Regions from separate parts of the Erwinia sp. CGal63 genome, predicted to be linked through region 1. Evidence: predicted binding sites of a transcription regulator. Region 1 holds the regulator's gene; each other region holds the start of a gene.

Evidence for each region. The regulator LexA, encoded in region 1, represses DNA repair genes until DNA is damaged. The targets are predictions, from matches to a motif close to TNCTGTATGTACATACAGNA.
Region 2: a site for LexA is predicted at 1,033-1,052, ahead of sulA (SOS-induced cell division inhibitor SulA). Genes of this name have one in related genera too.
Region 3: a site for LexA is predicted at 904-923, ahead of umuD (translesion error-prone DNA polymerase V autoproteolytic subunit). Genes of this name have one in related genera too.
Region 4: a site for LexA is predicted at 978-997, ahead of dinG (ATP-dependent DNA helicase DinG). Genes of this name have one in related genera too.

What each region holds. Positions count from the first base shown of each region.
Region 1 is NZ_JAKUMN010000003.1:30,253-32,436, forward strand. Features, by position in the region: gene plsB (glycerol-3-phosphate 1-O-acyltransferase PlsB) at 1-85, opposite strand, end outside; gene MKZ79_RS11405 (diacylglycerol kinase) at 214-576, shown strand; gene lexA (transcriptional repressor LexA) at 687-1,295, shown strand; gene MKZ79_RS11415 (CsbD family protein) at 1,678-1,887, shown strand; gene zur (zinc uptake transcriptional repressor Zur) at 2,010-2,184, opposite strand, start outside.
Region 2 is NZ_JAKUMN010000001.1:1,673,519-1,675,702, forward strand. Features, by position in the region: gene yccS (YccS family putative transporter) at 1-243, shown strand, start outside; gene MKZ79_RS07665 (TfoX/Sxy family DNA transformation protein) at 240-863, opposite strand; gene sulA (SOS-induced cell division inhibitor SulA) at 1,072-1,572, shown strand; gene ompA (porin OmpA) at 1,920-2,184, shown strand, end outside.
Region 3 is NZ_JAKUMN010000003.1:131,998-134,181, forward strand. Features, by position in the region: gene MKZ79_RS11860 (hypothetical protein) at 90-464, opposite strand; gene umuD (translesion error-prone DNA polymerase V autoproteolytic subunit) at 467-886, opposite strand; gene MKZ79_RS11870 (helix-turn-helix domain-containing protein) at 1,092-1,352, opposite strand; gene MKZ79_RS11875 (helix-turn-helix domain-containing protein) at 1,468-1,683, shown strand; gene MKZ79_RS11880 (winged helix-turn-helix transcriptional regulator) at 1,790-2,184, opposite strand, start outside.
Region 4 is NZ_JAKUMN010000001.1:1,827,285-1,829,468, reverse strand. Features, by position in the region: gene MKZ79_RS08315 (DUF3750 domain-containing protein) at 126-902, shown strand; gene dinG (ATP-dependent DNA helicase DinG) at 1,021-2,184, shown strand, end outside.

The DNA of each region.
Region 1 (2,184 bases):
GCTCAGCGGGGATCGCCTTACTTTTTACCAGCATTTTTACTGGTAAATTCAATAAGTTGTAATATAAATTACGCCAACCTGACATAGACAACATAAAGCCTCTTGTTAGCAAAGCGCGGCAAGCATACCAGAATCCGTAAACGAGATCTGTGGTGTTGCATAATGTGCGCTACCCTGACATTGACGTTAAACAGAACAAAGGGTTCCCTGATTATGGCAAATAACGCCTCAGGTTTAACACGGATCATTAAAGCAGCAGGGTATTCATGGAAAGGGCTGCGGGCGGCCTGGCAGTTTGAAGCCGCTTTCCGTCAGGAAGTCGTTGCCGCCGTGGTGGCGATAGCAATCGCCTGCTGGCTGGACGTCGCTCCGCTGGCAAGAGTGCTGCTGATAGGCTCCGTAGCCTTGGTGATTATCGTGGAAGTACTGAACAGCGCGATTGAAGCCGTGGTCGACAGGCTGGGCAACGAGTTCCACGAGCTTTCCGGTCGCGCGAAAGATATGGGCTCGGCGGCGGTGCTGCTGGCGATTTTACTGGCGGTCTTCGTCTGGCTGAGCGTGCTGCTTACCCGCTAACCGCCGCGCTGAAATGGCAATAAGTGACGTTTTTTATCCGACTTGAGGTTTTCAACGGCGAAATACCTGTATATACTCACAGTCGACTGTATAAACAACCAGGGGGCGGGATGAAAGCATTAACGGCAAGGCAGCAGCAGGTCTACGACCTGATACGCCAGCATATCAACCAGACCGGCATGCCGCCGACGCGGGCAGAGATCGCCACGCAGCTCGGCTTCCGTTCCCCGAATGCGGCTGAAGAACACCTGAAGGCGCTGGCGCGCAAAGGCGTTATCGAGATCGTCTCCGGCGCATCGCGCGGTATCCGCCTGATGATGGAAGACGAAGACGGGCTGCCGCTGATTGGCCGCGTAGCGGCGGGCGAGCCGCTGCTGGCGGAACAGCATATTGAAGGCCACTACCAGGTCGATCCGGATCTTTTTAAACCGGGCGCCGACTTCCTGCTGCGCGTCAGCGGTATGTCGATGAAAGACATCGGCATTATGGATGGCGATCTGCTGGCCGTACACAAGACCCAGGACGTGCGTAACGGCCAGGTCGTGGTGGCGCGCATCGATGACGAAGTCACGGTAAAACGCCTGAAAAAGCAGGGCAACATTGTGCATCTGCTGCCGGAAAACAGTGAATTCAAGCCGATCGTGGTCGATCTGCGCCAGCAGACCTTCTCTATCGAAGGCCTGGCCGTTGGCGTCATCCGCAACGGTAGCTGGCTGTAAAAGCACGCTTCTGCCTCTGCGCCGTCGTTAAGGCGGCGCATTCGTTACTTCCTCTCTTTATATCGCGCAATGCAGTCTGATAATCGTTCGATGCATAGCCTGCGAACGATGGCTTTTTAATCACCGCTTTTTCCGGTTATCTCCGCTTTCCCTTTTGTTGCGCTTTTGTTTTTTCTCGTTACGCATTGATTATCCTTATTTTTTCTACTTCTCTGCCGTGCCGCTTCGCTTTTTTTGCAAAATCAGGCCGTCTCGCCGTGCAAACCCGCTATCTTCTACTACAATTATCTGTACGTTACGCACTTAGGCAGCGTTTTATGTTGCTGTCAGTAGTTTTGCAGTAACGATAAGCTGTTATCACCTAAGGTTAAGGAGAAACAAGATGAATAAAGACGAAGCCGGCGGTAACTGGAAACAGTTGAAGGGTAAAGTAAAAGAGAAGTGGGGCAAGCTGACCGATGACGACATGACTGTCGTAGAAGGTAAACGCGATCAGCTGGTCGGTAAAATTCAGGAGCGTTACGGTTACACCAAAGACCAGGCTGAGAAAGAGCTGGGCGACTGGGAAACCACTAACAAGCATCGCTTCTGATAAAATAACGTGCACAGGGGCAGCAAGCCCGTAAGACGTTACAGCAAGGGCAGCGCTTTCGGCGCTGCCCTTGTTCTTTTATAGCGGCGGCGCCGCTTAAGTTTCTCTGAAGCTTATGCTTTTTAACGACCGCGCTTTTTACTGCCGAGCGTATGATCGTGCTGGCACTCATCCTGATGCTGGCAGGCTTCCACTTCCACACAGCTGCCGCACAGGCCATGCGCTTCAATCACGCTATTGGTCAGCGCGAAACCGGTAGCTTGCGCCAGCGACTGCAAAATAGCTTCGACGCCTTCC
Region 2 (2,184 bases), on a different contig from region 1:
ATTACCCGTCCCGCCATGCTGCAGCTGATGGACGACGCAGTCTGCTACGTTGACGATGTATTGCACGTCGACATTGTCGATGAAGACAAGGCGACCAGGCTGCTGGATAATCTTTCTGTTCGCCTGGCGGCGGCGGAGGCCGCGCCCGACACAAAAGAACCGCTGGTGTTGCAGCAGATGGGTCTGCTGATCGCGCTACTGCCGGAAATCGTCCGGCTGAAAAAAAAGAGGCTGGCCGCTTAGGATTTCTGCTTTTTCGCCTCGCGCCGCAGCGTCTCTTTATACCACTGGCGCAGCTCGGTCTTGACGCTCTCCGGCAGCGCTTCATGATGGCGGCCTGCAATAGCGCCTTCCAGCGCGAACAGCACTTTGATGCTTAAATTATTATTGCAGGCGCGCAGCTTCAACCAGCAGCGGCGAGCGCCCTGCTCTTTCAGCATGGCGATAGTGCTGACACCAACCTGGCGCAGCAGCATCTCCAGACGTATGGTCAGATTAGGCAAATCTTTCAGACGTTGGTTTTGCTGCTGCCGCACGCGTTGCTGCCGGGCGCCTTGCAGGCACAGACGAGAGAGCGCCAGCAGCTGGCCATGCTCATTCCAGAGCGGCTCATCGACGCGGTAGTAGTCCAGCGCGACCGGCATACCTCTTTTAGTAAAGTGCAGAGGCTCCATCTTCCGCTCCACGATATAAGGTTTTACCTGCTCGCAGGCGCGTAGATAAAGTTCGCCTTCCGCAACCAGCGCGAAAACCACACTTTCTACTGCGAGGCTGTAGCCGCCGAACTGGCTGCGGCACTCGATCTCACCCAGCTCGGCAAGCTGGTGCCGGGCTTTTTCAATCTGACTTTTTGAATCACTCATCATGTTCTCCCTGTGGACAGAATTAACCGGTTCTGTAGCTCCATTGTGGGAGGAAAAAGTATGCAATCGGAGTAACAGGTTCAATTAATAATTGTCGTTGCGGGGCGTTACATTGTGATTTTGCGAGACGTTTTCAAAAATTAAGGTTGATCTTTATGCATCGCCCTTATACTGTATATCCATACAGTGACCTGCGAGCGAAGCCGATATGCATACTCATTCCATGAAATCTCACTCTGTTAACAGCCGTTTACCTCAGCCCTGCGCTTCTTCATCCAGCAGCGGAACGACCGGCCTGATCAGCGAACTGATCTACAGCGAGAATCAGCCGGGCATGACGCAGATGCTGTTGCTGCCTCTGCTCCAGCAGTTAGGCATGCAGTCTCGCTGGCAGCTGTGGCTGACGCCGCCGCAGAAGTTGAGCCGCAGCTGGCTGGCGCAGTCGGGACTGCCGCTGGACAAGGTAATGCAGGTGCAGGGCACCGCCATCAATACGCTGGAAGCGATGATTAAAGCGCTGCAAACGGGCAACTACAGTGTGGTGCTCGGCTGGCTGCCGGAAGAACTGACGGCAGAAGATCGTCAGCGTCTGCACGATGCGGCACTCAGCGGCCAGGCATTAGGTCTGATTATGCGGCCGGATCCGGTCGAAATTGTCGCTGCCAGACCCTTTAATGGATTAAAAATTCACTCGAGTTTGTATCATTAAGTAAAAATAAGAGTTTTCTCATCACAAAATTATCCCCCGGGTAGGATAAGCGCCTGATAATGCTATGACCCGGCGGGACAATGGTTTAGCCCCCTTTTTTCCCATTACTTTCCCCTATCCCCCTTAAGCCAAATGTGTAAATTTGTGTGCAAATCCCCGTTTTTTTTCAGGTCGGCTTCACATCTTACTTGTAAGTTTGCTGGTACGTTGTAGACTTTACGTCGCCAGGGTGCTCAATAATCTCCCTTTTTTGGATGAGTCATAATCGAGCGTCATAACCCGGCGAAGGATTAATCAAAGAGCTAATGAAAGCTCATTGCCTATTTGGATGATAACGAGGCGCAAAAATGAAAAAGACAGCTATCGCAATTGCAGTGGCACTGGCTGGCTTCGCTACCGTAGCGCAGGCCGCCCCTAAAGATGACACCTGGTACACCGGTGCGAAACTGGGCTGGTCTCAGTACCACGACACGGGTTACTACGGTAACGGTTATGCAAACAACGACGGTCCAACTCACGAAAGCCAGCTGGGCGCGGGTGCGTTCGGTGGTTACCAGGCTAACCAATACCTGGGCTTCGAGCTGGGTTATGACTGGCTGGGCCGTATGCCTT
Region 3 (2,184 bases), 100 kb from region 1:
GGGAGGCTTTTTTCATTCATGGCTCAACGCAAGGCTGAAATAACGCACTCTTCTGACCGTCTCTTTTTTTATCCGCAGCTGGCCGCGATTTATACGGGCGCGTTCTGCGCTGTTCGATGCTGGTATATCGACAGCACTTCCTGAATAGCTACTCCAAGAATAGTCACTTCCTGCAGCTGCTCGCTCTCAATAATCGTGCCCGCTGCGGTGACAATCTGCTCCGGATTGCAGCGAATAGTGGCCCATTCACGACGGCCTGCGATATCGATCAGCACGCGGCTGCCCGCTACGGCGGGACGATAACGGTCGATAATGCAGTAGCTGCCGTTGCAGGCGCTGAGGTAGCAGTCGTCATTGGTCGGCAGCAGATCCTGTAGCCGGGCAAACAAAAATTTTACCTGGTGAGACGGCTGGCTGGCCTGGGTTGTGGCCGCGCAGGCGCGATAAACCCGATTTTTCAACATAGTTACTCCATCGATTTAATCGTGAAAGTCACCACGCCAAAAATTTCCAGCTGCTCTTCCTCCGCCAGCACTATCGGCGGCCAGGCCGCGTTCATCGCCAGCAGCCGAACGTCCGGACGTAGCTGAAGTTTTTTCACCGTGAATTCGCCGTTTACCGCCGCGACCACGATATCGTCATGGTCGGCGATAATGCCGTTATCGACCACCAGCAGATCGCCATCGTCGATACCGGCGTCGCGCATGGAATCGCCGCTGACCCGAATGTAATAGGTACTTTCCGGCCGCTGCACCAGCAGATCGTTTAAGTCCAGCCGCTGTTCTATATGGTCTTGCGCGGCAGCCGGCGAGCCGCAGGGCACCCGGGTCAAAAAAAGCGGCAGCTGCACCAGCGCGCGCACCTCGGCAGGACGAAGTAAATTCATGGGGTTATCCCGAAATAAGCTGTATATAAATACAGTATTATCATTTGCGGCAAACGATCAAGCCCGATAAGCGATTTTTTGCGGTTCGCCAGGCGGGAAATCGTGCCGCAGGCGGCGCGCAGCAAGGCAGGCGGTGCCCGTTATGGCTGTTGTCTGAAAAAGCTTTGGGTAGAAAGGGAAGGCGTTTGGCCGCTGTGGCGCGCTATCAGGCTAAATTCCGCTTTTTTAACCAGATAGCTAAAACGGTTTCGGCAAATTCATCGTCGAGGGTATAGAAATAGCATTCCGGCACGTTAAGCACGCGCGCGAAAGCGCACATGGTTTCAAAGGTCGGACGGTGGATGCCGCCTTCATACTGCGAAACGCGGGAACGCGCCGTCTCTTCTTCAATACCAGCCAGAACGCCCAGCTTTTCCTGAGTCAGACGAGCGCGTAGTCGGGCCGCTTTAAGCCGGGCTGGAATCATCAGTCACACCATCAACGATCATACATTGACTTACTGTTTAGCATTACTTAACATGGTAGTTGTTTAGTGATACTCAACAAGTAACGCCTGACGGAAGCAGACAAGGATGAACGGGATAACTCACAAGGACTGGCATCCGGCGGATATCATCGCCGGATTGAGGAAAAAGGGGACTTCGCTTTCCGCTGTTTCGCGCGAGGCCGGGCTGGCTTCGTCCACGCTGGCGAACGCCCTGAATCGCCACTGGCCGAAAGGCGAACGGCTGATTGCGGAAGCGCTGGGCGTCAGGCCCGAACAGATCTGGCCGTCGCGTTATCGCAAGATGGGATGAGGTCGCTGGCGAAACTCCGCTATTCTACGCAATGGCTTTTATCCGCGGGTAACGCGGACGAACATCACATTATTGCCACATATCTGAACCGAACCAGCCGCACTCTTTACTCTTTCGCCGCAGGATGGCTGCGGTTAGCAATAATCTGCTGCAGGTTCGTCTCTATCCAGTCGGCCAGGCCGGTGACGCGATCGCGCGCCTCGTGTCCCAGCGGCGAAAGGCGATATTCGACGTGCGGCGGGATCACTTCATAATCGATACGCTCCACAAAGCCATCTTCCTCCATAAAGCGCAGCGTCTGCGCCAGCATTCTTTCACTGACCCCGCCGATTTTGCGACGCAGCTCGCCGAAGCGCAGCGTACGCTCTTCCAGCGCAAGCAGCACCAGCAGGCTCCAGCGGCTGGTCAGCCGTTTTAGCACCTCGCGCGACGGACAGTCGCTGTTCAGCAGCTCGCCGCGCTGCAGCTTATCGCGAAGGGAAATCAGACTATTTTTTTGCA
Region 4 (2,184 bases), on a different contig from region 1:
TAGCGATTGAATGGCGGCCCGATTTTCAGTAGTGTGATTCTGCTCACATCCTAAGCGACGGAACGCTGCTCGCTAACTTTTTTCATTCCTGACCAGGCCTGCTGTCGCGGGCGGCTAAAGGTATTATGTTTCTTACAAAAGTCATCAGTATCGGTTTTCTCTGTATGCTGCTGCTCTCATTCGTACAGAGCTATATCAAAGCCACGCACAGCGGCGTAGCCATCACCGGACAGCACTGGTCTACGGCACGACGTGATTCAGCAGAGATAGCGCCGGATCCGCAAAAATTTATCAATACGGCGATTGTTCAGGTCTATACCGCGCCGACTTTCGGCTGGCGCGGACTCTTTGCCGTTCATCCCTGGATTATCTATAAAAAAGCGGGCGAAAGCCGCTTCAACCGCTATGAGGTAGTCAGCTGGGGCAGCAGCAATGTCGTGCGCCATAACTACGCTTTGCCTGATGGCTACTGGTTTGGCGCTAAGCCCAGGCTACTGGTCGATCATCGCGGCAAGCGCGCCGCAATGATGATCCCGCAGATTGAGGCCGCTATCGCCAGCTATCCCTGGCCACACAGCTACCGCGTCTGGCCCGGCCCCAACAGCAATACCTTTCTGGCCCATATCGGCAGGGAAGTGCCTGCACTGAAGCTGGATTTGCCCGCCAACGCCATCGGCAAGGATTTTCGTCCGCTGAGTCGTCCTGTTGGCCTGCCTGCGTCAGGCAGAGGCCTGCAGGTTTCGCTACTGGGCGTTCTTGGCCTGACGCTGGGCGCGGAAGAGGGGCTGGAGTTTAACGTCCTCGCCTTTAATTTCGGCATCGATTTCAGGCATCCAGCGCTGCGGCTGCCTTTTACCGGCAGGCTGGGCAGCAGCAAGCTTGAGACGGACGACGGCGATTAACCGGCGCGGCGGCCAGAGCGATAAGTTGCGAGCCGGGCCGAAGGATTCACTTTCAGGGGCTATTGCTGAACGGAATACTGTGTAAAAATACAGGCCGTTTCAATAAAAAGTGGTTGTTATGGCGCTAAATGCCGCGTTAAAAGCGCAAATTGCCGGCTGGTACAAAGCTCTCCAGCAGCAGATCCCCGATTTTATTTCCCGCGCGCCGCAGCGGCAGATGATTGCCGAAGTGGCGAAAACGCTGGCGGGCGATGAAGGCCGCCATCTGGCGATTGAAGCGCCGACCGGCGTGGGGAAAACGCTCTCCTATCTGATCCCGGGCATCGCCGTCAGCCGGGCGGAAGATAAGCCGCTGGTGGTCAGCACCGCCAACGTGGCGCTACAGGATCAGATCTACAGCAAAGATCTGCCGCTGCTGCGCAAGATCATTCCCGATCTGCAATTCACCGCCGCCTTTGGTCGCGGACGCTATGTCTGTCCGCGCAACCTCTCCGCGCTGGGCGGCGATGAAGAGAAACAGGGCGATCTGCTGCTGTTTCTGGACGACGAAATGACCGCCAGCAAAGATGAACGGGCGCTTTGCACCACGCTGGCGAAAAATCTCGATCGTCATCAGTGGGACGGTCTGCGCGATCACTGCGAAGAGACAATAGAAGACTCGCTCTGGCAGCGCATCAGCACCGACAAGGCCAACTGTCTGGGCAGCAACTGCCACTGGTTTCGCGAATGCCCCTTTTATCTTGCTCGCCGCGAGATCGAAAACGCCGACGTCGTGGTAGCCAACCATGCGCTGGTGATGGCGGCGCTGGAAACGGAGTCGGTGCTGCCGCCGCCGAAAAACCTGCTGCTGGTGCTGGACGAGGGCCATCATCTGCCGGACGTGGCGCGCGACGCGCTGGAAATGAGCGGCGATATCACGCCGGCCTGGAGCACGCTGCAGCTCGATCTTTTCTGCCGGCTGGTGGAGCAGTGCATGGCGCAGTTCCGGCCGAAGAAGCCGCCGCATCTCGGCAATCCCGAGCGGCTTAAGGCGCACTGCGAAGAGGTGCGCGAGCAGCTACAGCAGCTGTCGCAAATCCTGACGCAGCTGCTGCCGCCCGGCAATCAGGAAGGCGAATACCGCTTTGAGATGGGCGAGCTGCCGGAAGAGGTAATGACGCTGTGCGCCCGCCTGTTCAAGCTGAGCGACGGCCTGCGCGGGCTGGCGGAGGCGCTGCTGAACGATCTTAGCGAAAAAACCGGCCAGTTTGACGTGGTGCGGCTGCACCGCACGCTGATTCAG